3 regions of the Micromonospora sp. NPDC005205 genome follow, and region 2 is predicted to be linked to each of the others. Evidence: predicted binding sites of a transcription regulator. Region 2 holds the regulator's gene; each other region holds the start of a gene.

Region 1 (7,559 bases), on a different contig from region 2:
GCGGTGATTCCGGCCAACGCGGCGTACCGCCGTGACGTGGTGCTCATCGGCCCAGTGTGCGCGATCATCTCGCCCGGTCGCCAACAACGTCAGCGTTCGGTAATGACCTGGCAGCCCGCAGGAACGAGCCCGGGGCGCACCGCCTGACGGCGGTGCGCCCCGGAACGGGTGTCGCTACCGGATCAGAAGCCCGGACCGTGCTGGTGGCCGTGACCGTGGCCGTGCCCGCCGCCGGCGGCCGGCTCGGCCTGCTCCGGCTTCTCCACCACGAGGCTCTCCGTGGTGAGCAGCAGACCGGCGATCGAGGCGGCGTTGGTGACCGCGTTGCGGGTCACCTTCACCGGGTCGATGATGCCGGCCTTGACCAGGTCGACGTACTCGCCCTTGGCGGCGTCGAGGCCGTTGCCCCACTTGAGGTCGGCGACCTTCTGCGTCACGACGTAGCCGTCGTGACCGGCGTTCTGGGCGATCCAGCGCAGCGGCTCGACGAGCGCCTTGCGCACGACCGAGACACCGACCTTCTCGTCACCGGTGAAGCCCAGGTCGTCGTCGAGCACCGAGCGGATCTGCACCAGGGCGGCGCCGCCGCCGGGCACAGTGCCCTCCTCGACCGCAGCCTTGGTCGCCGCGATGGCGTCCTCGATGCGGTGCTTGCGCTCCTTCATCTCGACCTCGGTCGCCGCGCCGGCCTTGATGACGGCGATGCCACCGGAGAGCTTCGCCAGCCGCTCGGCCAGCTTCTCCCGGTCCCAGTCGGAGTCGGAGGCCTCGATCTCCTTGCGGATCTGGGAGACCCGGTCGGTGACGTCGGCCTTCTGGCCACCGCCGTCGACGATCGTGGTGTTCTCCTTGTCGACCACGACGCGCCGGGCGGTGCCGAGCACCTCCAGGCCGACCTGGTCGAGCTTGTAGCCCAGCTCCGGGGCGACCAGTTCGGCGCCCGTGGAGATCGCGATGTCCTGGAGCATCGCCTTGCGCCGGTCCCCGAAGCCCGGGGCCTTGACCGCGCAGACCTTGAGGGTCTTGCGCAGCGAGTTGACCACCAGGGTGGAGAGCGCCTGACCGTCCACGTCCTCGGCGATGATCAGCAGGGGCTTGCTGTTCTGCAGGATCTTCTCCAGCAGCGGCAGCAGCTCTTCGATCGCCGAGATCTTCTGGGTGGTGACCAGGATGTACGCGTCCTCAAGGACGGACTCCTGGCTCTCCAGGTCGGTGACGAAGTTCGGCGAGATGAAGCCCTTGTCGAACTGGAGACCCTCGGTCACGTCCAGTTCGGTGGTGAGCATGGAGCCTTCCTCGACGGTGATGACACCGTCGCGGCCGACCCGCTCCATCGCCTCGGCGATCAGGTCGCCGATCGTGGCGTCCTGCGCGGAGATCGTCGCCACGTTCGCGATCGACTCCTTGCTGGTGACCTCGGCGGCCTTGCCGAGCAGCGCCTCGGAGACCTTGGCGGCCGCCGCGTCGATGCCCCGCTTGAGGCCGGCCGGGTTGGTCCCGGCGGTCACGTTGCGCAGACCCTCGCGAACCATCGCCTGGGCCAGCACGGTCGCGGTGGTGGTGCCGTCACCGGCGACGTCGTTGGTCTTGGTCGCCACCTCCTTGACAAGCTGCGCGCCAAGGTTCTCGTACGGGTTGGTGAGCTCGATCTCCTTGGCGATGGTCACACCATCGTTGGTGATCGTCGGCGCACCGAACTTCTTGTCCAGGACGACGTTGCGCCCGCGCGGGCCGAGGGTGACCTTGACCACGTCCGCGAGGGCGTTGACACCGTGCTCCAGCAGGTGCCGGGCGTCGTCCGAAAAGCTCAGGATCTTCGCCATTAATGTCCCTTCGAAGTGCCACTGCCCCGGCCCGGCGAGCCGGACCGGGGCAGTGGCACTGATCGGTTGCTTACTTCTCGATGACCGCGAGGACGTCGCGGGCGGAGAGCACCAGGTACTCCTCGCCGGCGTACTTGACCTCGGTGCCGCCGTACTTCGAGTAAAGGACGGTGTCGCCGACCTGCACGTCAACCGGAACCCGGTTGCCGTTGTCGTCGACGCGGCCCGGGCCGACAGCGAGGACAGTGCCCTCCTGCGGCTTCTCCTTGGCGGTGTCGGGGATCACGATGCCCGACGCCGTGGTGGTCTCAGCCTCGTTCGCCTGGACCACGATGCGGTCCTCGAGCGGCTTGATAGCAACCTTGGTCGCGGTAGTCACGGGCATACCCTCCTGGGGTACTGGTTTCGTTGCTGGCCAGCGGGGCTGACCATCGTCAATCTGCCTCATGCCACCGGGCGGGGCCGTCGTCGCGGGTGCCGGTCCGCCTGGCGTGCGCACCCGGGTCGTGAGACCCGGAAGCTGGCACCCTCAGGGTGAGAGTGCTAATCGCAGGTTATTCCGTGGCTAGCACTCCGTCAAGGAGAGTGCCAGCGCGTCGCGCCCCGCCAGCCAAGTTTTCCGAGTCGGACGGGACAATGGCCGGGTGGATCTCGATCAGCTGGCGGCGCTGCGTACCCCTGAGGGGTCGGCCGCGCTCACCGCGGCGGCCGACCTGGCCGGCGGTGATCCACTGGTCGCGGCGTCGGCCCTGCGCGCGACCGGGGTGCCGCCGACGTTGGCCGCGGCGGCGTTGACCCAGGCCGAGTTGCGCCACCGGGCGGTCGGCAAGTTCGGCTCGGCCGCCGCTGGGATGTTCCTCACCCGCCCCGGCCTGGAGCAGGCAACCCGCCGGGTGGTCGCCGACCGTCGAGCCGCCCGGTTGCACGCGGCCGGCGTGCGGACCCTGGCCGATCTCGGGTGCGGGCTCGGGGCCGACGCGCTGGCCGCCGCCCGCGCCGGCATCCGGGTGTACGGGGTGGAGGCCGACCCGGTGACCGCCGCGATGGCCGCCGCCAACGCCGAGGCGGCCGGCCTGACCGAGCTGTTCACCGTCGAGTGCGGCGACGCGACCGGGTTCGACGTGTCACTGGTCGACGGGGTCTTCTGCGACCCGGCCCGCCGCGCCACCGGCACCGGGCGGCGGATCTTCGACCCGCGCGCCTACTCGCCACCGTGGGACTTCGTCACCGGGTTGGCCGAGCGGGTGCCGCGCACCGTGGTGAAGGTCGCGCCGGGCCTGGACCACTCGCTCATCCCGGCCGGGGCGGAGGCCGAGTGGGTCGGCGTGGACGGCGACCTGGTCGAGGCCGCGCTCTGGTGCGGTGAGCTGGCGGAGGTGCCCCGTCGCGCCACCCTCTACCGCCAGCGGGGCGCCGAGGCCCACAGCCACCAGCTCACCGGCTCGGGCGCCGCCGAGGCACCGGTCGGGCCGCCGCGTCGCTACCTGTACGACCCGGACCCGGCGGTGGTGCGCGCGCACCTTGTGGCCGAACTGGCCAGCGAACTGGACGCCAACCTGGGCGATCCGAGCATCGCCTACCTCTACGCCGACCAGCCGGTCCGCACCCCGTACGCGCGCTGCCTGGAGATCACCGACGTGTTGCCGTTCTCGCTCAAGCGCCTGCGGGCGCTGCTGCGCGACCGCCGGGTGGGCCGGGTGGAGATCCTGAAGCGGGGTTCGGCGCTCACCCCGGAGCAACTCCGGCGGGACCTGCGGCTGGCTGGGGACGCGGCGGCGAGTCTGGTGCTCACCCGGGTCGGCGGCGCACCGACGGTGCTGATCGGCCGGCCGGTCGACTAGCGTCGTCGCCGTGGCGGAACAGGGCACGCCGGCAACGGCACTGTTGGTCAAGCGCGGCATCGCGCATCGCACCCATCCGTACCGGGTGGCGCCGGACGCCCCGAACTACGGCGCGTTGGTGGCGGTGGCGCTCGGCGTGGCACCGGAGCGCGTGTTCAAGTCTCTGGTGACCGACGTCGACGGCGCGCTCACCGTGGCGGTCGTTCCGGTCACCGGCGAGTTGGATCTGAAGGCTCTCGCGGCTGCGGTCGGCGGTAAGCGGGCGGCGTTGGCCGACCGGGCGGTCGCCGAGCGGGCCACCGGTTACGTACGCGGTGGGATCAGCCCGCTCGGGCAGCGTCGACGGTTGCCCATCGTGCTGGACGAATCCGCGCTGGATCTCCCGACGATCTACGTCTCGGCTGGTCGGCGCGGTCTGCAACTCGAACTGGCCGCGGCGGATCTGGTGGCGCTGACCGACGCCCGCACCGCGCCGTTGCAGACCCACTGACGACAGTCGTTACGTCGACTCCCCCGTGGGATACCCGCGGAGTAACAGTCGCGTTGCTGAATTGTTATCGCTCCCAACAAACTATGCACCTGCGCGGTCTTGTGGAGCCGGTGTGACGCGAAATACGTTGCCGGACACAACAAAACAACACCTCCCCCACCTCCGAAAGGACCCTGCACATGCGTAAGGGGATCCTCACCATCGCCGCCGTGGGCCTGCTCGCGACCGGCGGCTTGACCGCCTGTGGCGACGACTCCGGCACCGGCTCGACCGACTCCAAAAAGACCCCCAAGATCGGCGTGATCCTTCCGGACAGCAAGTCCTCCCCCCGCTGGGAGACGGCGGACCGCCGCTTCCTGGAGGAGGCGTTCAAGGCCGCCGGCGTCCAGTCCGACATTCAGAACGCCCAGAACGACAAGGCCGCCTTCCAGACCATCGCCGACCAGATGATCACCGGCGGCGTCACCGCCCTGATGATCGTCAACCTGGACTCCGGCACCGGCAAGGCCGTGCTCGACAAGGCCAAGTCGCAGGGCATCGCCACCATCGACTACGACCGGCTCACCCTCGGCGGCTCCGCCCAGTACTACGTCAGCTTCGACAACGAGACCGTCGGCAAGCTCCAGGGCGAGGGTCTGGCGAAGTGCCTGACCGAGAAGAACGCCAAGAACCCGGTCGTGGCATACCTGAACGGCTCCCCCACCGACAACAACGCCACCCTGTTCAAGGCCGGATACGACTCGGTGCTCAAGCCGAAGTTCGACTCCAAGGAATACACCAAGGGCCCGGACGACGCCGTGCCGGGCTGGGACGGCCCCACCGCCGCGACCATCTTCGAGCAGCAGCTCACCGCGACCAAGGGCAAGATCGACGGCGTGCTGGCCGCCAACGACACTCTCGGCAACGCCGCCATCTCGATCCTGAAGAAGAACAAGATCAACGGCAAGGTGCCGGTGACCGGGCAGGACGCCAGCGTGGAGGGCCTGCAGAACATCCTCGCCGGTGACCAGTGCATGACCGTCTACAAGGCAGTCCGGGAAGAGGCCAAGGCCGCCGCGGACCTGGCCATCGCGCTGGCCAAGGGCGAGAAGAAGGACACCGGCCAGTCGGTGAAGGACGGTGACCGCGACGTCCCCTCGGTGCTGCTCACCCCGAAGGCCATCTACAAGGACAACGTCAAGGACGTCATCGCCGACGGCTACGCGACCAAGGAGCAGGTCTGCACCGCGGCGTACGCCAAGTTCTGCGCCGAAGCCGGCATCAGCTGACCGACGCCGCAGTACCCGCCGGAACGACCACCGCCGCCCGGCACGGGAGCACCCTCCCGTGCCGGGCGGCGCCCGCCGGACGGGCCCCGACCCTCCCTTAAGAAGGAGACCCCCGTGTCCGCGACCCCCCTGCTGGAACTCCGCGGGATCGACAAGAGCTTCGGTCCCGTCCAGGTGCTCCGCGACGTCGCACTGACCGTCCACCCAGGCGAGGTGACCGCACTGGTCGGCGACAACGGCGCCGGCAAGTCGACCCTGGTGAAGTGCATCAGCGGCATCCACCCCACCGACGCCGGAGAGTTCCTGTTCAACGGTGAACCGGTGCACATCGGCAGCCCCCGCGACGCCGCCGCCCTCGGCATCGAGGTCGTCTACCAGGACCTCGCGCTCTGCGACAACCTGGACATCGTGCAGAACATGTTCCTCGGCCGGGAGAGGCGCAGCGGCATCGTCCTCGACGAGCCGACAATGGAACAGCTCGCCGCCGAAACCCTGGCAGGGCTCTCCATCCGCACCGTCACCTCACTTCGCCAGCACGTGTCCAGCCTCTCCGGCGGGCAGCGCCAGACCGTGGCCATCGCCAAGGCGGTGCTCTGGAACAGCAAGCTCGTCATCCTGGACGAGCCGACCGCGGCGCTCGGCGTGGCACAGACCGCCCAGGTGCTCGAACTGGTCCGCCGCCTCGCCGACAACGGCCTGGCCGTGGTGCTCATCTCGCACAACATGAACGACGTCTTCGCCGTCTCCGACCGGATCGCCGCGCTGTACCTCGGCCAGATGGTCGCCCAGGTGAAGACCACCGACATCACCCACGCCCAGGTGGTCGAGCTGATCACCGCCGGGCGCTCGGGCGGGCTCGGCCTCGCCACCGACCCGGGCAGCAACGGCGACGGCCCGCAGGCGGCCGACTCGATCTCAGGAGGCGTCCGATGACCACCACCGCCGTGCGGAAGGACGGCCCCGCGGCCGTCACACCCCCGCCGACCGTCGGGGGCCACGTCCGCAACTACCTGAGTCGCGTGCGCGGTGGCGACGTCGGCGCGCTGCCAGCCGTGCTCGGCCTGATCGTGCTCTGCACCGTCTTCGGGATCATGCGGCCGTCGTCGTTCCTGTCGGCCGGCAACTTCGCCAACCTCTTCACCCAGGGCGCGGCGGTCACGCTGATCGCGATGGGCCTGGTCTTCGTGCTGCTGCTCGGCGAGATCGACCTCTCCGCCGGCTTCGCCAGCGGCGTCTGTGCTGCGGTGCTGGCCAACGTGGTCACAGTGCTCGGCTACCCCTGGTGGGTCGCGGTGCTCGCCGCGGTCGCCACCGGCGTGGTCATCGGCACCACGCTCGGCATGCTCGTCGCGAAGATCGGCATTCCGTCCTTCGTGGTCACCCTCGCCGGCTTCCTCGCCTTCCAGGGCGTCGTGTTGATGCTCGTGCAGGAGGGCACCAACATCTCCGTCCGCGACGAGGTGCTGGTCGCCATCGCCAACCGCAACCTCGCCCCCGCGCTGGGCTGGGCGCTGACCGCCGTCGCCGTCGTGGGCTACGCGGCGGTGCAACTGCTACGCCACCGCAACCGGGCGGCACGTGGTCTGATCACCGACCCGCTCGCGGTGGTGGCGCTGCGGATCGGCGGGCTCGCCGTCATCCTCGGCACCGCTGTGTACGTGCTCAACCTGGAGCGCAGCCGCAACGTCCTCATCGTCTCGCTCAAGGGTGTGCCGATCGTGGTGCCGATCATCGCGGTGCTGCTGGTCATCTGGACCTTCGTGCTGCAGCGCACCAGCTACGGCCGGCACATCTACGCCGTGGGCGGCAACCGGGAAGCCGCCCGCCGAGCCGGCATCGGCGTCGACCGGATCCGGATCTCGGTCTTCGTGATCTGCTCGTCCATGGCCGCCATTGGTGGCATCGTGGCGGCCAGCCGGGCCAACTCGGTCGACCCGAACACCGGGGGCAGTAACGTACTGCTCTACGCGGTGGGCGCAGCGGTGATCGGCGGCACCAGCCTGTTCGGTGGCAAGGGCCGCGTCTTCGACGCCGTGCTCGGCGGCGCGGTGGTCGCTGTCATCGAGAACGGAATGGGCCTGATGGGATACACCGCGGGAGTCAAGTACGTGGTCACCGGTGTCGTACTGCTGCTCGC
Region 2 (7,559 bases):
CCGTACGACGAGCGACTGGACCGCGACGAGTACGACCGTGACAAGCGGCTGCTCCAGATCGAGCTGCTGAAGCTCCAAGACTGGATCAAGGAGTCCGGCGAGCGTTTGGTGATCCTCTTCGAGGGCCGGGACGCCGCCGGCAAGGGCGGCACCATCAAGCGCTTCATGGAGCACCTCAACCCGCGTGGCGCGTCGGTGGTGGCGCTCGCCAAGCCGGACGAGCGGGAAGCCGCCCAGTGGTACTTCCAGCGTTGGCTGGCACACCTGCCGGCGGCCGGCGAGATCGTGCTGTTCGACCGTTCCTGGTACAACAGGGCCGGCGTGGAGCGGGTGATGGGCTTCTGCAGCCGTAAGGAGTACCTGGAGTTCCTGCGGCAGGCCCCGGAGCTGGAACGGATGCTGGTGCGCTCGGGTATCCGGCTGGTCAAGTTCTGGTTCTCCGTCTCTCAGAACGAGCAGCGCACCCGGTTCGCGATCCGCCAGGTCGACCCGGTCCGGCAGTGGAAGCTGTCTCCGATGGACATCGCCTCGCTGGACCGGTGGGACGAGTACACCGAGGCCAAGGAGGCGATGTTCTTCTGGACCGACACGGCCGACGCGCCGTGGACGGTGGTGAAGAGCAACGACAAGAAGCGGGCTCGACTCGAGGCGATTCGGCACGTGCTGCACCGCTTCGACTACACCGGCAAGGACCCCGACGTGGTCGGCACACCGGACCCGCAGATCATCGGAAACGCTGGGCTGGACCTGGGGCCGGAGGAGGAGGTCGTACCGGTGTTCCCGAGGCCCTGAACGGTCACCAGCGGCCGAGGCGGGCGGCGAGCACGCTGAGGGCCGCCACCCCGGCGGTGGAGGTGCGCAGCACGGCCGGCCCGAGGCGTACGGGTCGCCCGCCGGCCTCGGCGAAGGCGGTCAACTCGGCCGGGGCGATGCCACCCTCCGGGCCGATCACCAGCACGATCTCGCCGGTGGAGGGCAGCTCGGCGGTGGTGAGCCGGTCGTCGGCCTCCTCGTGCAGCACGAACCCGACGGCGGCACCGGCGATCCGGCGGGCAACGGTGGCGGTGGACTCGTCCGGCGCACCGGCCACCACCGGCAGCCACGGCCGGCGGGCCTGCTTGGCCGCCTCCCGTGCGGTGGCCACCCACTTCTCCCGGGCGCGTACGCCCCGGTCGCCGCGCCACTGGGTCACCGAGCGCGAGGCAGCCCAGGGCACGATCTCGTCCACCCCGACCTCGGTCATCGCCTGCACGGCCAGCTCACCTCGGTCGCCCTTGGCGATGCCCTGCACCGTCACCAGTCGGGGTACCGGCGCGTCCGCGTACCCCCGGGAGGTGACGGTGACCTCCAGGGTGCCCCGGCCGACGGCGGTGACCACGGCGGCGGCCGTGCCACCCCGGCCGTCGGCCAGCAGCAACTCCTCGCCGACGCGCAACCGCTGCACTGTCGCGGCGTGGTGCCCCTCCGGGCCGTCCAGGGTCAGCGCGTCGCCGGTGGGCAGCGCCTCCACCAGGAACAGCGGTGCGGACACCTCAGGCGTGCCCGTTGAACGCGTCGCGCATCCGGGAGAAGAAGCCGCCCTGCTTGGATAACTCGGCGACCTCCTCACCACGGGTCTTGGCGAAGTCGCGCAGCATCTTCTCCTGGTCCGGGTCGAGCTTGGTCGGCGTCCGCACGTCCAGGTGGACGTAGAGGTCGCCCCGGCCGGTGCCGCGCAGGTGCGGCACGCCCCGGGCGCGCAGTCGCAGCGTGCTGGCCGGCTGGGTGCCGGCCTTGACGTCGACGGTCTCCTCGCTGTCCAGCGTCTTGATGGTCAGCCGGGTGCCCAACGCGGCCGCCGTCATCGGCACCGTGACCCGGCAGTGCAGGTCGTCGCCCTTGCGGGAGTACACGTCGTGCGGGCGCTCGTGGATCTCCACGTAGAGGTCGCCGGCGGTGCCGCCGCCGGGGCCCACCTCGCCCTGCTGGGCCAGCCGGATCCGCATGCCGTCCTCGACACCGGCCGGGATCTTGACGGTCAGCGAACGGCGGGTCCGCACCCGGCCGTCGCCGGCGCAGGTGGGGCAGGGGTGCGGGATGGTGGTGCCGTAGCCCTGGCACACCGTGCACGGCCGGGCGGAGACCACCTGGCCGAGGAAGGTGCGCTGCACCGACTGCACCTCGCCCCGACCACCACACGCCTCGCAGGTCGCCAGGTGCGTGCCGGCGGCCGTGCCGGCGCCGGAGCAGGTGGTGCAGAGCACCGCGGTGTCGACGGTGATCGGGGCTTCCACGCCGAAGGCCGTCTCGTGCAGGTCGAGTTCGAGCCGCAGGATCGCGTCGGCCCCAGGGCGGGTACGCGGCCGGGGGCCACGGGCGCCACCTCCGGCACCGCCGAAGAACGCGTCCATGATGTCCTGGAAACCGACGAACGGGCCGGCGCCTCCGGGGCCACCCGGGCCGCCGGCGCCGCCGCCACCAGGGGCGAGCGGGTCACCACCCAGGTCGACGATCTGCCGCTTACGGTCGTCCGAGAGGACCTCGTACGCGGCGTTGATGTCCTTGAACTTCTCCTGAGCCTCCGGGTCCGGATTGACGTCCGGGTGGAACTGGCGCGCCAGCTTGCGGTAGGCGCGCTTGATCTCGTCATCGGAGGCTTCCCGGCTCACACCGAGAATGCCGTAGTAGTCCCTGGCCACTGCGTTCCGTGTCCTCATGTTCGTCTCGCGTTGCGCCGGTCGGCGGCCGCAGCCGGCCGCATCGGCCCTGACCAATCAGTTCTGGGCCAGCAACTCGCCCACGTAGCGTGCCACGGCGCGGACCGTGGCGATGTTGCCGGGGTAGTCCATCCGGGTGGGCCCCAGCACCCCCAGGCCGCCCAGGATGGTGGTGCCCGGGCCGTACCCGGTGCTGACCACCGAGGCGGCTCGCAGGTTGTCGAACTCGTTCTCGTCGCCGATCAGCACCCGGGTCGTGCTCGGCTCGGTCTCACCGATGAGCTTGAGCAGCACGACCTCCTCCTCCAGAGCTTCGAGGATCGGCCGCAGGGAGCCCTGGAAGTCGAGCAGGCCGCCCCGGGTGAGGTTCGCGGTGCCGGCGAGGGCGATCCGCTCCTCGTGCCGCTCGACGAGCGTCTCCAGCAGGACGGTGGCGAGCGTGGTCATGGTCGGACGCAGGCCGGGCGGCGCTTCCTCGACCAGCGCCTGCACCAGCGGGGGCGTCTCGGACAGCCGGGCGTTGGCGAGCTTCTCGTTGATCAGTCGGCGCAGGTCGGTGACGTCGTCGGCGGGTACCGGGCCGGGCAGCTCCACGAGTCGCTGCTCCACCCGCCCGGTGTCGGCGATCATGACGAGCATCAACCGGGTGGTGGAGATCGGCACCAGCTCCAGGTGACGCACCGAGGAGCGGGCCAGGCTCGGGTACTGCACGACGGCGACCTGTCGGGTCAGCTGGGCGAGCAACCGCACCGTGCGGTGCACCACGTCGTCGAGGTCGACCGCGCCGACCAGGAAGCGCTCGATGGCCCGGCGCTCGGCCGGGCTGAGCGGTTTGACCCGGGACAACCGGTCGACGAAGAGGCGGTAGCCGCGGTCGGTGGGCACCCGGCCGGCACTGGTGTGCGGCTGCCGGATGTAGCCCTCCTCCTCCAGCACGGCCATGTCGTTGCGGACCGTGGCCGGGGAGACCCCGAGCTGGTGCCGCTCGACCAGCGCCTTGCTGCCGACCGGCTCCTGGGTGGAGACGTAGTCTTCGACGATGGCGCGGAGCACGGCGAGTTTCCGGTCGTCGAGACCCATCCTCCGCACCTCCTGTCGCACGTCGGCCGCCGGCGCTCTGGGCCGGCCGGGCCGTCCTGGCACTCGACTGTAACGAGTGCCAGTCTACGTCGGCGGGCCCGCCGACGCGATGATCAACGGCCACCCTTCGGTGCGGCCCACGCCACCCTGTTGGGCCGATCGGCCCGCACAGCGAGGCGAAGTCGCTCTGGTGCGGCGTTGCCACCGGCACCTACCGTGACATCCATGACTGAACCTCCTCGCCCTCCCGGGTCGGGCGACCCCGGCAACTACCCGCCGGAGCCCACCTCCCCCGGGCCGTACCCGTCGGCCGAGCCGCCCACCGCACCACTGTCCGGGGCGCCCGGCCCGGCCGGCTATCCCCCGCCCGGCGGCTATCCGCCGCCCACCGGTGACCAACCGCCGTCAGGCGGCTACCCTCCGGCAGGCGGATACCCCCCGCCCGGGGGCTATCCCCCGCCCGGCGGCTACCCGGCCGGTGGGGCCTACGGCGGCCCCGGCGGCGGCTACGCCAACAACGAGGACAAGACCTGGGCGCTGGTCGCGCACTTCGGCGGCGCGCTCGGCGCGCTGGTCAGTTTCGGTCCGCTGGGCTTCGTCGCCCCGCTGATCGCCTACCTGGCCCGGGGCCAGCAGTCGCCGACCGTCCGGGCGCACGCCCTCGCCGCCCTGAACTTCCAGATCCTCTGGTCGATCATCGCGTTCGTGCTGCTCTTCGTGAGCTGGTGCCTGCTCTTCCTGCCCAGCGTCGCCGTCGTGGTGATCCAGATCCTGTTCGGGATCATCGCCGGCATGAAGGCCAACGAGGGCACCCCGTACCGCTACCCGATGACTGCCAACTTCATCAAGTGAACCGGGCCGGCCGCTCCCCCGGCCGGCCCGATTCACCGCCGTCCCGGTCCGGGAGCGGTGGGCCGCTCAGGGCAGCAGATCGCGGACGACCGCGTCGGCGAGCAGCCGCCCGCGCAGTGTGAGCACCGCCCGGCCGGCGGCGTACTCGTCGGCTGCCAGCAGACCGCCGGCCAGGGCCCGCTCGGCGCCGGCCCGGCCGGCCGCGTCGAGCACCGCCAGCGGGAGACCGCTGGCCAACCGCAGCCGGAGCATCACGTCCTCCATGTGCGCCTCGTCGACGGTGAGCACCTCCCGGGCCAGGCCGGGAGACTCCCCGGCGGCCAACCGCTTGGCGTACGCCGAAGGGTGCTTCACGTTCCACCAGCGGACCCCGCCGACGTGGCTGTGCGCCCCCGGCCCCAGCCCCCACCAGTCCGCGCCGGTCCAGTAGAGCAGGTTGTGCCGGCAGCGGGCCTCCTCGGTGCAGGCCCAGTTGGAGACCTCGTACCAGGAGAGCCCGGCCGCGTCGAGCGCGGCCTCCGCGGCCAGGTAGCGGTCCGCGGCCACGTCGTCACTGGGGTACGCCAGCTCGCCGCGCCGCATCCGGGCGGCGAGCCGGGTGCCGTCCTCGACGATCAGGGCGTACGCGCTGACGTGGTCCACCCCGGCGGCGACGACCTGCTCCAGCGAGGCGGCGAAGTCCTCGGAGCGCTCCCCCGGGGTGCCGTAGATCAGGTCCAGGTTGACGTGCTCGAACCCGGCGTCACGCGCCTCCAGGGCGGCGGCGGTGGCCCGACCGGCGCTGTGTTTGCGGTCCAGGATCGCCAGCACCCCCGGGGAGGCGGACTGCATGCCCAGCGAGATCCGGGTGTAGCCGGCGGACCGCAGCAGCTTCAACGATTCGGGGGTGACCGACTCGGGGTTGGCCTCGGTGGTCACCTCGGCGTCGGCGGCCAGCCCCCACGTGCTGTCGATGCCGTCGAGGATGCGGGCCAGGTCGTCGGCGGGGAGCAGGGTCGGCGTGCCGCCGCCGACGAAGACGGTGTCGACCCGAGGCGGCGGAGTGTCGCCGAGCACCCGGGCGGCGAGCCTCAGCTCGGCCAGCACCGTGTCCGCGTACCCCTCGCGGCTCGCGCCGCCGCCCAGTTCGGCCGCGGTGTAGGTGTTGAAGTCGCAGTATCCGCAGCGACTGGCGCAGAACGGCACGTGCACGTACACGCCGAAGCCGCGCGCGCCGACCGCCGCGGTGGCGGTGGCGGGCAACGATCCGTCGACGGGGACGGTCTCACCATCTGGAAGGACGCCGGGCATGGCCACTAGTGTGCCCGGCATGACCTCTCCCGACGTCCTCGTGCGGGTCGCCACGGCCCGTGGGGTGACCACCCTCACCCTCGACAGCCCCCACAACCGCAACGCCCTCTCCACCGCCCTGATGACCCAGTTGCTGGCCGGGCTGGCGGACGCGGTCGCCGACGAGGCGGTGCGGGTGATCGTGCTCGACCACACCGGCCCGGTGTTCTGCTCCGGCGCGGACCTGAAGGAGACCGCCGCGGCGTACGCCAGCGGGACGGTGCCGGCCGGGATGCTGGGTGACGTGCTCGCGGCGCTCTGGGAGTGCCCGAAGCCGGTGCTGGCCCGGGTCGGCGGGCCGGCGCGGGCCGGCGGGCTGGGCCTGATCGCCGCCGCCGACCTGGCGGTCTGCGCCGACGAGGCGACCTTCGCGTTCACCGAGGTACGCATCGGGGTGATCCCGGCGGTGATCTCGGCGACCGTGCTGCCCCGGCTGCACCCCCGCGCCGCCGCCGAGCTGTATCTGACCGGGGACACCTTCGACGGCCGCCGCGCCGCCGAGGTCGGCCTGGTGACGGCCTCGGTCCCGGCGGACGGGTTGGACGACGCGGTACGCGGCTACTGCGACTCGCTGGTGCGCGGCGCCCCCGGTGCGCTGGCCGGCGCGAAGGAGCTGCTGCGTCGACCGGGCACCGCCGAGTTGCGCGCCGACCTGGCCCGACTCTCCGCCGTCTCGACGGGCTACTTCCTCTCCGACGAGGGGCGCGAGGGGGTCATGGCCTTCCGGGAGAAGCGACCGGCGCGCTGGGTTCCCGCTCTCGACGACTGACGGTCGGGGCGCCACCGTCGTTCGGCGGCGCCCCAAGGTCGGGTCACCAGGCGGTCGCGCCGCCGTCGACCGGGTAGTTCGCCCCGGTGATGTACGACGCCCGGTCGGACGCGAGGAAGACCACCAGCTCGACGACCTCCTCGGGGCGCGCGAAGCGCTTGAGGAGCGTCTTGGCCGTGATGGCGTCCCGCGCCTCCTGGTTGTCACCGAGGTCGCGTTCGCTGGCCGGGGTGAGGGTGGGCCCGGGGCTGACCGCCACCGCGCGGATGCCGTGGGGCGCACCTTCGAGGGCGAGCTGTCGCGTCATGCCGATGATGCCGGCGTTCGCGGCGGTGTGACCGACCATCGGCGGGACGTGGCCGCCGATCATTCCGGCCATGGAGGCGGCGCTGATGATGACACCGCCGCCGCGTCGGACCAGGTGCGGCCAGGCGAACTTCGACACGAAGTACGGAATGTCGAGTTCTCCGGTGATGGTGTAGCGCCAGTCCTCCACGGAGAAGTCGGGCATCGGGCCGAAGCGGAGCGCGGCGGCGTTGTTGTAGACCACGTCGAGCCCGCCGTAGGCGGCCGCGGCGTCGTCGACGAGCTTGCGTACCTGCTCGGGGTCGGTGAGGTCGACCGGCGCGATGCCGGTCATCTCGCCGCCCGCGCGCCGGACGAGTTCGACGGTCTCGTCGTTACCCGCGACCTGGAGGTCGGCCCCGACGACCTTCGCGCCCTCACGGGCGAAGGTCAGCGCCGCGACGCGGCCCAGGCCCCCGCCGGTGCCGGTGATCAGCACGACCTTGCCATCAAGCGTTCCCATGGAACTCCTCCTCGTTCAATGACCA
Region 3 (7,559 bases), on a different contig from region 2:
GGGGTGGACGGCGGCCATCCGGCGCTCCGAGCCGGGTTCCGTGGTGGGGACGACTCCTGGTTCGACCCGTGGGACGACACCCGGAGCCCGACCGACCAGGGCGGGCACGGCACCCACACGGTGGGCAGCGCGGTCGGGCGGGACGGCATCGGGGTGGCCCCGGACGCGCAGTGGGTGGGCTGCGTGAACCTGGACCGCAACCTCGGCAGCCCCGCGCACTACCTGGACTGTCTCCAGTTCATGTTGGCGCCCTTCCCGGCCGGCGGCGACCCGTTCACCGACGGCCGTCCGGAGCGCGCCCCGCAGGTGCTGACCAACTCGTGGGGCTGCCCGCCCATCGAGGGTTGCGACCAGCGCGTTCTGCGGCCGGCCACCGCCGCCCTCGACGCCGCCGGGATCTTCGTGGTCGCCGCGGCCGGTAACACCGGCCCGTGGTGCGCGTCGATCGACGATCCGCCCGCCCCCTACCCGGATGTGCTGACAGTGGGCGCGGTGGACGACCAGCGGCGCGTCGCCGAGTTCTCGTCGCGCGGGCCGGTGCCGGGCGGCTCGGGTAAACCGGACGTGCTGGCACCGGGGGTGGGTGTGGTGTCGGCCATGCCGGGCGGCACGTACGCCGAGCTGGACGGCACGTCGATGGCGACGCCGCAGGTGGCCGGGGTGGTCGCGCTGATGTGGTCGGCGAACCCGGCGCTGGTCGGCGACGTGACCCGGACCCGGCAGATCCTGCGGGACACCGCCACTGAGGTGACGCCCACCTATCGCTCCGACAGTCCCTCCGACGCCTGCGGCGCTCCGGCGAACGTCACCGGCGCCGGCGAGGTCGACGCCTACGCCGCCGTTCGCGCCGCCCAGGGGTGATCGTCGCCCCACGGGCGAGGATGCGGCTGGACATCCGGTGATCTAGGGTCGGCGACCATGGACGCCGAGATCACCGTCACCAAGCTGACCGCCGACCTGGTCACCAGCGTCGTACAGCTCTGCCAGCAGGCGCTCGACCTGCCCGAGGACTCCGCCGAGGCGGCTTCCATCGTGGACGTGCTCTGGACCCGGGCCGCCGCCGCCGACCGGCCCGTGGTCGGGCTGGGCGCGTACCGAGGTGCGGACCTGGTGGGGGTGCTGATCTGCTCGGTGTCGTCGGTCGAGCCGGGGATCGGCCACGTCGACCTGGTCGCGGTCCTTGCGGACCAGCGGCGTCGGGGCGTCGGCCGGGCGCTGCTCCAGCGGGCCGAGCGGGTGCTCGCCGACCGTGGGGCGACCGAGGTGCTGCTGGCCGGGAACCCGCCGTACTACGCGTGGCCGGGGATCGACGTCCGCTACACGCCGGCGGTCTGCGCCGCCCTCGCGCTGGGCTACCAGCAGGACCGGACGGCCTGGAACATGACCGCGGACCTGTCGTACGACGGGTCGCCGGCACTGCGGTCCACCGAGGCGACGGAGCGGCGGCTGGCCGACCAGGGCATCACGGTACGCCGGGCGGAGCTGGCGGACCTTCCAGCGTTGGCCGCGTTCGCCCGGTCCACCTTCGGCGGAACGTGGGACGGTGAGCTGGCCGGTTCGGTGGGGCGCGCCGACGCCGGTTGCCACCTGGCGGAGCGGGACGGCGAGGTGCTCGGCTTCGCCGCGTACGGGTCGTCCCGGCCGAGCTGGTTCGGGCCGATGGGCACCGCACCGGCCGCGGAGGGGTCGGGCATCGGTGGGGTGCTGTTGCGGCGCTGCCTGCGCGACCAGCGGGCGGCGGGGCTGGACCGGGCACAGATCGGCTGGGTAGGACCGGTGCCGTTCTACTCGGGCAGCGCGGGTGCGCGGATCGAGCGGGTCTTCTTCCTGTACCGGCGGACCCTGTCCGGGGGATAACCGGGGCAAACAGGACATAGATCCATTCGCCCGCATCGGCCAACGACGCCCCCTACCGTTTCGGTAGAGGAGGCAGCCATGACCACGGATGACAACCAGACCGAGGACGGCCCGCCGATCACCTGGAAACCGGTGGGTGAACTCCCCGGCCAACTGCCGTTCGACAGGCTCGACTACGGCGACGCCGAGCAACTGGCCGAGATGACCACCGACGGCGAGCCGCCGGTGGCCGAGGAGTCGCAGGAGATGGTGGACGCACCGATCCAGCTGCTCCCGCCGTACAGCCGGGCACACAAGCGGCGCAACCAGCGCCCACTGCCGACCTGACGACGAACGGGGCGGACCGCGTCAGCGGCCCGCCCCGTTCGGTGTCGGAACTGGACTCAGAAGTCCATGTCCCCGCCACCCGGGCCAGCCGGGGCAGCCGGGGTCTTCTCCGGCTTGTCCGCGACAACAGCCTCGGTGGTGAGGAAGAGCGCCGCGATGGAAGCGGCGTTCTGCAGCGCCGAACGCGTCACCTTGGCCGGGTCGATGATGCCCGCGGCCAGCAGGTCGACGTACTCGCCGTTGGCGGCGTTCAGACCGTGACCCGCTTCGAGGTTACGGACCTTCTCCACCACGACGCCGCCCTCAAGGCCGGCGTTGACGGCGATCTGCCGCAGCGGGGCGTCCAGCGCGACCTTGACGATGTTCGCACCGGTCGCCTCGTCGCCGACCAGGTCGAGCTTGTCGAAGGCGGTCTTGCCGGCCTGCACCAGCGCGACGCCGCCACCCGGGACGATGCCCTCTTCGACGGCCGCCTTCGCGTTGCGAACGGCGTCCTCGATGCGGTGCTTGCGCTCCTTGAGCTCGACCTCGGTGGCCGCGCCGACCTTGATGACCGCGACGCCGCCGGCCAGCTTGGCCAGCCGCTCCTGCAGCTTCTCGCGGTCGTAGTCGGAGTCGCTCTTGTCGATCTCGGCCCGGATCTGGTTGACCCGGCCCTGGATCTGCTCGGCGTCACCGGCACCGTCGACGATGGTGGTCTCGTCCTTGGTCACCACGACCTTGCGGGCGCGGCCCAGCATGTCGACGGTCGCGGCGTCGAGCTTGAGGCCGACCTCCTCGCTGATGACCTGGCCACCGGCGAGGATGGCGATGTCGGTCAGCATGGCCTTGCGGCGGTCACCGAAGCCCGGTGCCTTGACGGCGACCGACTTGAAGGTGCCACGGACCTTGTTGACAACCAGGGTGGCGAGGGCCTCGCCCTCCAGGTCCTCGGCGATGATCAGCAGCGGCTTGCCCGACTGCATGACCTTCTCCAGGATCGGGAGCAGGTCCTTCACCGACGAGATCTTGCTGTTGGCGATCAGGATGTACGGGTCGTCGAAGACGGCCTCCATACGCTCCGGGTCGGTCATGAAGTAGGCCGAGATGTAGCCCTTGTCGAAGCGCATGCCCTCGGTGAGCTCCAGCTCCAGCCCGAAGGTGTTGCTCTCCTCGACGGTGATGACGCCTTCCTTGCCGACCTTGTCCATCGCCTCGGCGATGATCTCGCCGACGGTGCTGTCACCAGCGGAGATGGAGGCGGTGGAGGCGATCTGCTCCTTGGTCTCGACGTCCTTGGCGAGCTTGGACAGCTCCTCCGAGACGCTCGCGACGGCAGCCTCGATGCCCCGCTTCAGGGCCATCGGGTTGGCGCCGGCGGCCACGTTACGCAGGCCCTCGCGAACCAGGGCCTGGGCCAGGACGGTCGCCGTCGTCGTGCCGTCACCGGCAACGTCGTCGGTCTTCTTGGCGACCTCCTTGACCAGCTCAGCGCCGATCTTCTCGTACGGGTCCTCGAGCTCGATCTCCTTGGCGATGCTCACACCATCGTTGGTGATGGTGGGGGCACCCCACTTCTTCTCGAGCACGACGTTGCGGCCCTTGGGGCCGAGGGTCACCTTTACGGCGTCAGCGAGCTGGTTCATGCCACGCTCGAGGCCGCGGCGCGCCTCTTCGTCGAACGCGATCATCTTTGCCATACGGTGTTGTCCTCCTGGACACTCACGGCCACCCGAGTGTGTGTCCCGGATGGGCCGCCTGGTGTACACACTCGGGACGTCGCCACCAGGCGACGACGACGTCCTTCGGCCGGGCCGGATAGCCCGCGACGACCGGCCATGTGCTGCCCCGGTGTCTCCACACCGGCACAACCTGGCCCCACCGTCCCGACCGTTGGCACTCACGGTACGCGAGTGCCAATGACTTGTTTAGCACTCTCCCCTGCCGAGTGCAAGCACGATGCCGCCGCTCAGCCGAGTTCCGCGGCCAGTCCAGCGCTGTTCACCGGCGCCTCATGGGCACGCTGCTCGACGTACGTCACCAGCAGACCGACCATCTGGGCGAGGTGGGCCGGCAGGGCCAACACCGCGGTGATAGCGATCACGACCACCGCCCCGGCTGCGGTACCCGCCGAGGAGAACGGGTCCGTTCCGAGCGCGCCGGTGCCGATCCCTTCCAGGGCACCGGGGATCAGCGTGCCGACGATCACCGCCACGGCCACCAGGGCCACCCGTCCGAGCAGCAGGCCAAGCCGGTCGTGGAACATCCGGAACGATCGACCGATCGGGTTGTGCCGTTCGAAGAGATAGACCGGGCCGGCCATGCTCAGCGCGAAGGCCAGGTAAATGCCCGGCAGTACGCAGAAGCAGACACCGACGCCGATGAGCAGACTGACCAGCAGGGTCCACGCCCACAGCCCGAGTGCCCGACGCAGGCCGTAGCGCAGCGCGGACTCCAGGCTGGCCGGCTGACCGGCCGCCTGCTGGGTGATCACCCAGGTGCCGGCGGCCCACCCGACGGCCTGCACCAACCCGACGACCAGGCTGCCGCCGAGCAACAGGACCAGGAGGCTCAGCAGTTCGGCGACGAAATTGTCCGGCAGCGCGGGGGTCGACGTCGATCCGGCCTGGGCGGACCACTTCGCCGACGGGTCCAGCCCGAGGGAGACCACCGAGAGCACCGCCGCGGGCAGCACCTGGGTGAGCAGCATGATCGGCACCAACTGCCGCCAGCCCCGGCGCAGCGCTCCCCCGCACCGGTTGAACCAGCCGCCGATACCCGCGCCGGGCGGCGTGACCAGGGCGTCGTTCGGGTCGGACCCGTAACCGGGCGGATACCAGCCGACCGGCGGCCCCGGGTACCACGGCTGCCCGCCGTAGGGACCCGACCCGGGCGGGTAGCCCCCGGTGGGCGGGAACGCCCAGCCCTGCGGTGGCGGGGCCGCACCCCAGGCACCCTGCGCGGGATCCCAGCCGGGCTGCGGACCGGCGGGGCCGGCCGGGGGCGTGCCCGGCCCCCAGCCGGGCGGCGGACCGGCGTGACCGGGGCTGCCGGCGGGCGAGGACGGGTCCGGCTCCCCCGGCCCGGAGGACGGAGTGGGCGGGGGTGGCTGGTCGGTCATGAACGCTCCTCAGCATCGGCTGGAACGGTTCACGATCTTCCCGGGTGCGCGCCCCTGCCGCAGCCCCGACTCACGGGGCCGATCGGCCAGGAAAGCTCAGTCGATGACGCGTACGTGCTCTGCCTGTGGGCCCTTCTGGCCCTGGGTGATCTCGAACTCGACCCGCTGACCGTCGTCCAGCGCCTTGTAGCCGTCCATTTCGATCGCGGAGAAGTGGACAAAAACGTCCTGCCCGCCGTCGACGGCGATGAAGCCGTAGCCCTTTTCGGCGTTGAACCACTTCACGGAGCCCTGTGCCACTGTGCACTTCCCTCACTCTGCCCGGCGTTGCCTGACTCGGCGCACGGCACGGCCGGGCGCCCCGGACCACCGACTCAGCGATCGATGACCGCCATTGAGAAAGGTGATCGAAATCGCACGCTACACGAGGACTGACGGCCGCGCACGGCCACAAAACAGACACACTCCGAGGCGCACCGGCCGCGCTGATCGGCCGGGTTCCCGAGCCACCGGATTCGCCCGCGTCATTGCGAGATGCAGGGACGGTCGCCGGGCGACCCCGAGATGACGGCGATCGGGCCCAGCTCGCGAAACGCCATCCCTGCCCTGTGGTAGGCATGCGGACATGACCACCGACATGGGCCCGCCGGCAGTGCGGCTCGCGGAGATCCGCCGGGTCCGGCCGGAGGACGCCGCCCGGATGCGGGCGCTGCGCCTGGAGATGCTGGCCGACGCGCCGTTGGCCTTCCTGGAGACCCTGGCGGACGCGGCGGCCCGACCGCACAACGAGTTCGCCGCCCGGGTCGCGTACACCTCGGCCGGTGCCGGTAACGCGCAGTTCGTCGCCGACCCTGGCGGCCGGCTGGTCGGGCACGCCGGTGGTACGACCCACCCGAACGAACCGGGACTGACCGTGATCTACGCCGTGTACGTCACGCCGACCTGGCGCGGCAGTGGCCTACTCGGCGAGCTGATCGACGGGGTGGCCGCCTGGTCGCGGGCCTGTGGCCGGCCGGAACTGCTGCTGGAGGTGGTGGTCGGCAACGACCGCGCCTACCACGCCTACCAGCGCCTGGGCTTCAAGGACACCGGGGTACGGGTCCCCCACCCGAACATCCCAGCCCTGACCGAGCTACAGATGCGCAGACCCGCCTAGAACAGAGAACCATCCCAAGGCAGAACCACTGGGATGCCCTAAAAAAGCCGGCAGCGACGCCACCGCCGTGCCCACGGCGGGTTTCCGGGGCAGCCCGACCCGCGCAGGGATCAAGCCTGACCGCCCGGAGCGGGTCGGGCTGCCCCGGAAACCCCCACCGCAACCACTACACGTGACGCCGCGACTGAACGATCCGGAACCGGTTGGCGACGTACGCCCCGTCGGTCAGCGCCGAGTTGGCCGCCGCGTTGGCTCCACTGCCGTGGAAGTCGGAGAACGCCGCCGACTGGTTCACGAAGACACCGCCGGTGAGGTTGCAGGACAGGTGCACCCCGACCTCGACCGCCACCGCCTCGGTGGCGTCCAGCACCGCCTCGTCGGTCGAGTAGACACCGGCGGTGAGCGCGCCCTTCTCGCCGACCGTCCGGCGCAGCAGCTCCAGGCTGTGCGTGGTCGAGTCGGTGGCGATGGCGAACGAGATCGGCCCGAACCATTCCCGGCCGTACGTTTCCGAGTCGTCCGCGGTCAGCTGCACGATCGTCGGGGTACGCACCACCGCGTCGGCGTACGACGGGTGGGCCACGGCCCGCGACTCCAGCACCGGCTCGCCGACCTTGGTCACCTCGGCCAGCCGCTCCAGCACCCCGTCGTTGACGATGGCGCCGGTCAGCTCCACAGCCCGGGCCGGGTCGGCGGTGAGCTTGCCGACGGCGGCGGCGATCCCGCCGGCCACCTCGTCGAAGCTCTTGTGCCCCTGGTCGGTCTCGATGCCGCCGGCCGGGATGAGGATGTTCTGTGAGGTGGTGCACATCTGCCCGCTGTAGAGGGTCAGCGTGAACCCGAGGTTGCGGCACATGCCGGCGAAGTCGTCGGTGGAGTCGACGACGACGGTGTTGAGGCCGGCCTTCTCGGTGTAGACCGATGCCTGCCGGGCGTGCGTCTCCAGCCAGTCGCCGTACTCGGTGGAGCCGGTGAAGTCGACGATCCGGATGGCCCGGTGCAGAGCCAGGTCACTCGCGAGCTTCTCACCGGGCGCCTCGGCCGCCAGCATGATCAGGTTCGGGTCGAACCCGGCCTCGGCGAGCACCTCCCGGGCGTACTTCACGGTGATGGCCAGCG

The links. The regulator HrcA, encoded in region 2, represses chaperone genes, less so after heat shock. The targets are predictions, from matches to a motif close to GGTTNGCACNCTCNNNNNGAGNGTGCNAACC.
Region 1: a site for HrcA is predicted at 2,342-2,372, ahead of groES (co-chaperone GroES). Genes of this name have one in related genera too.
Region 3: a site for HrcA is predicted at 4,055-4,085, ahead of groL (chaperonin GroEL). Genes of this name have one in related genera too.

The regions. Positions count from the first base shown of each region.
Region 1 is NZ_JBEXHV010000023.1:98,836-106,394, reverse strand. It holds gene ABZU43_RS29495 (molybdopterin-dependent oxidoreductase) at 1-47, opposite strand, end outside; gene groL (chaperonin GroEL) at 183-1,823, opposite strand; gene groES (co-chaperone GroES) at 1,894-2,208, opposite strand; gene ABZU43_RS29480 (methyltransferase domain-containing protein) at 2,468-3,664, shown strand; gene ybaK (Cys-tRNA(Pro) deacylase) at 3,675-4,154, shown strand; gene ABZU43_RS29470 (substrate-binding domain-containing protein) at 4,334-5,422, shown strand; gene ABZU43_RS29465 (ATP-binding cassette domain-containing protein) at 5,537-6,355, shown strand; gene ABZU43_RS29460 (ABC transporter permease) at 6,352-7,559, shown strand, end outside.
Region 2 is NZ_JBEXHV010000019.1:46,808-54,366, forward strand. It holds gene ppk2 (polyphosphate kinase 2) at 1-792, shown strand, start outside; gene ABZU43_RS27140 (16S rRNA (uracil(1498)-N(3))-methyltransferase) at 797-1,531, opposite strand; gene dnaJ (molecular chaperone DnaJ) at 1,533-2,678, opposite strand; gene hrcA (heat-inducible transcriptional repressor HrcA) at 2,754-3,776, opposite strand; gene ABZU43_RS27155 (DUF4870 domain-containing protein) at 4,002-4,628, shown strand; gene hemW (radical SAM family heme chaperone HemW) at 4,695-5,918, opposite strand; gene ABZU43_RS27165 (enoyl-CoA hydratase-related protein) at 5,938-6,726, shown strand; gene ABZU43_RS27170 (SDR family NAD(P)-dependent oxidoreductase) at 6,770-7,534, opposite strand.
Region 3 is NZ_JBEXHV010000003.1:218,364-225,922, forward strand. It holds gene ABZU43_RS08395 (S8 family serine peptidase) at 1-861, shown strand, start outside; gene ABZU43_RS08400 (GNAT family N-acetyltransferase) at 919-1,857, shown strand; gene ABZU43_RS08405 (hypothetical protein) at 1,936-2,184, shown strand; gene groL (chaperonin GroEL) at 2,241-3,863, opposite strand; gene ABZU43_RS08415 (hypothetical protein) at 4,133-5,284, opposite strand; gene ABZU43_RS08420 (cold-shock protein) at 5,381-5,584, opposite strand; gene ABZU43_RS08425 (GNAT family N-acetyltransferase) at 5,910-6,440, shown strand; gene paaN (phenylacetic acid degradation protein PaaN) at 6,607-7,559, opposite strand, start outside.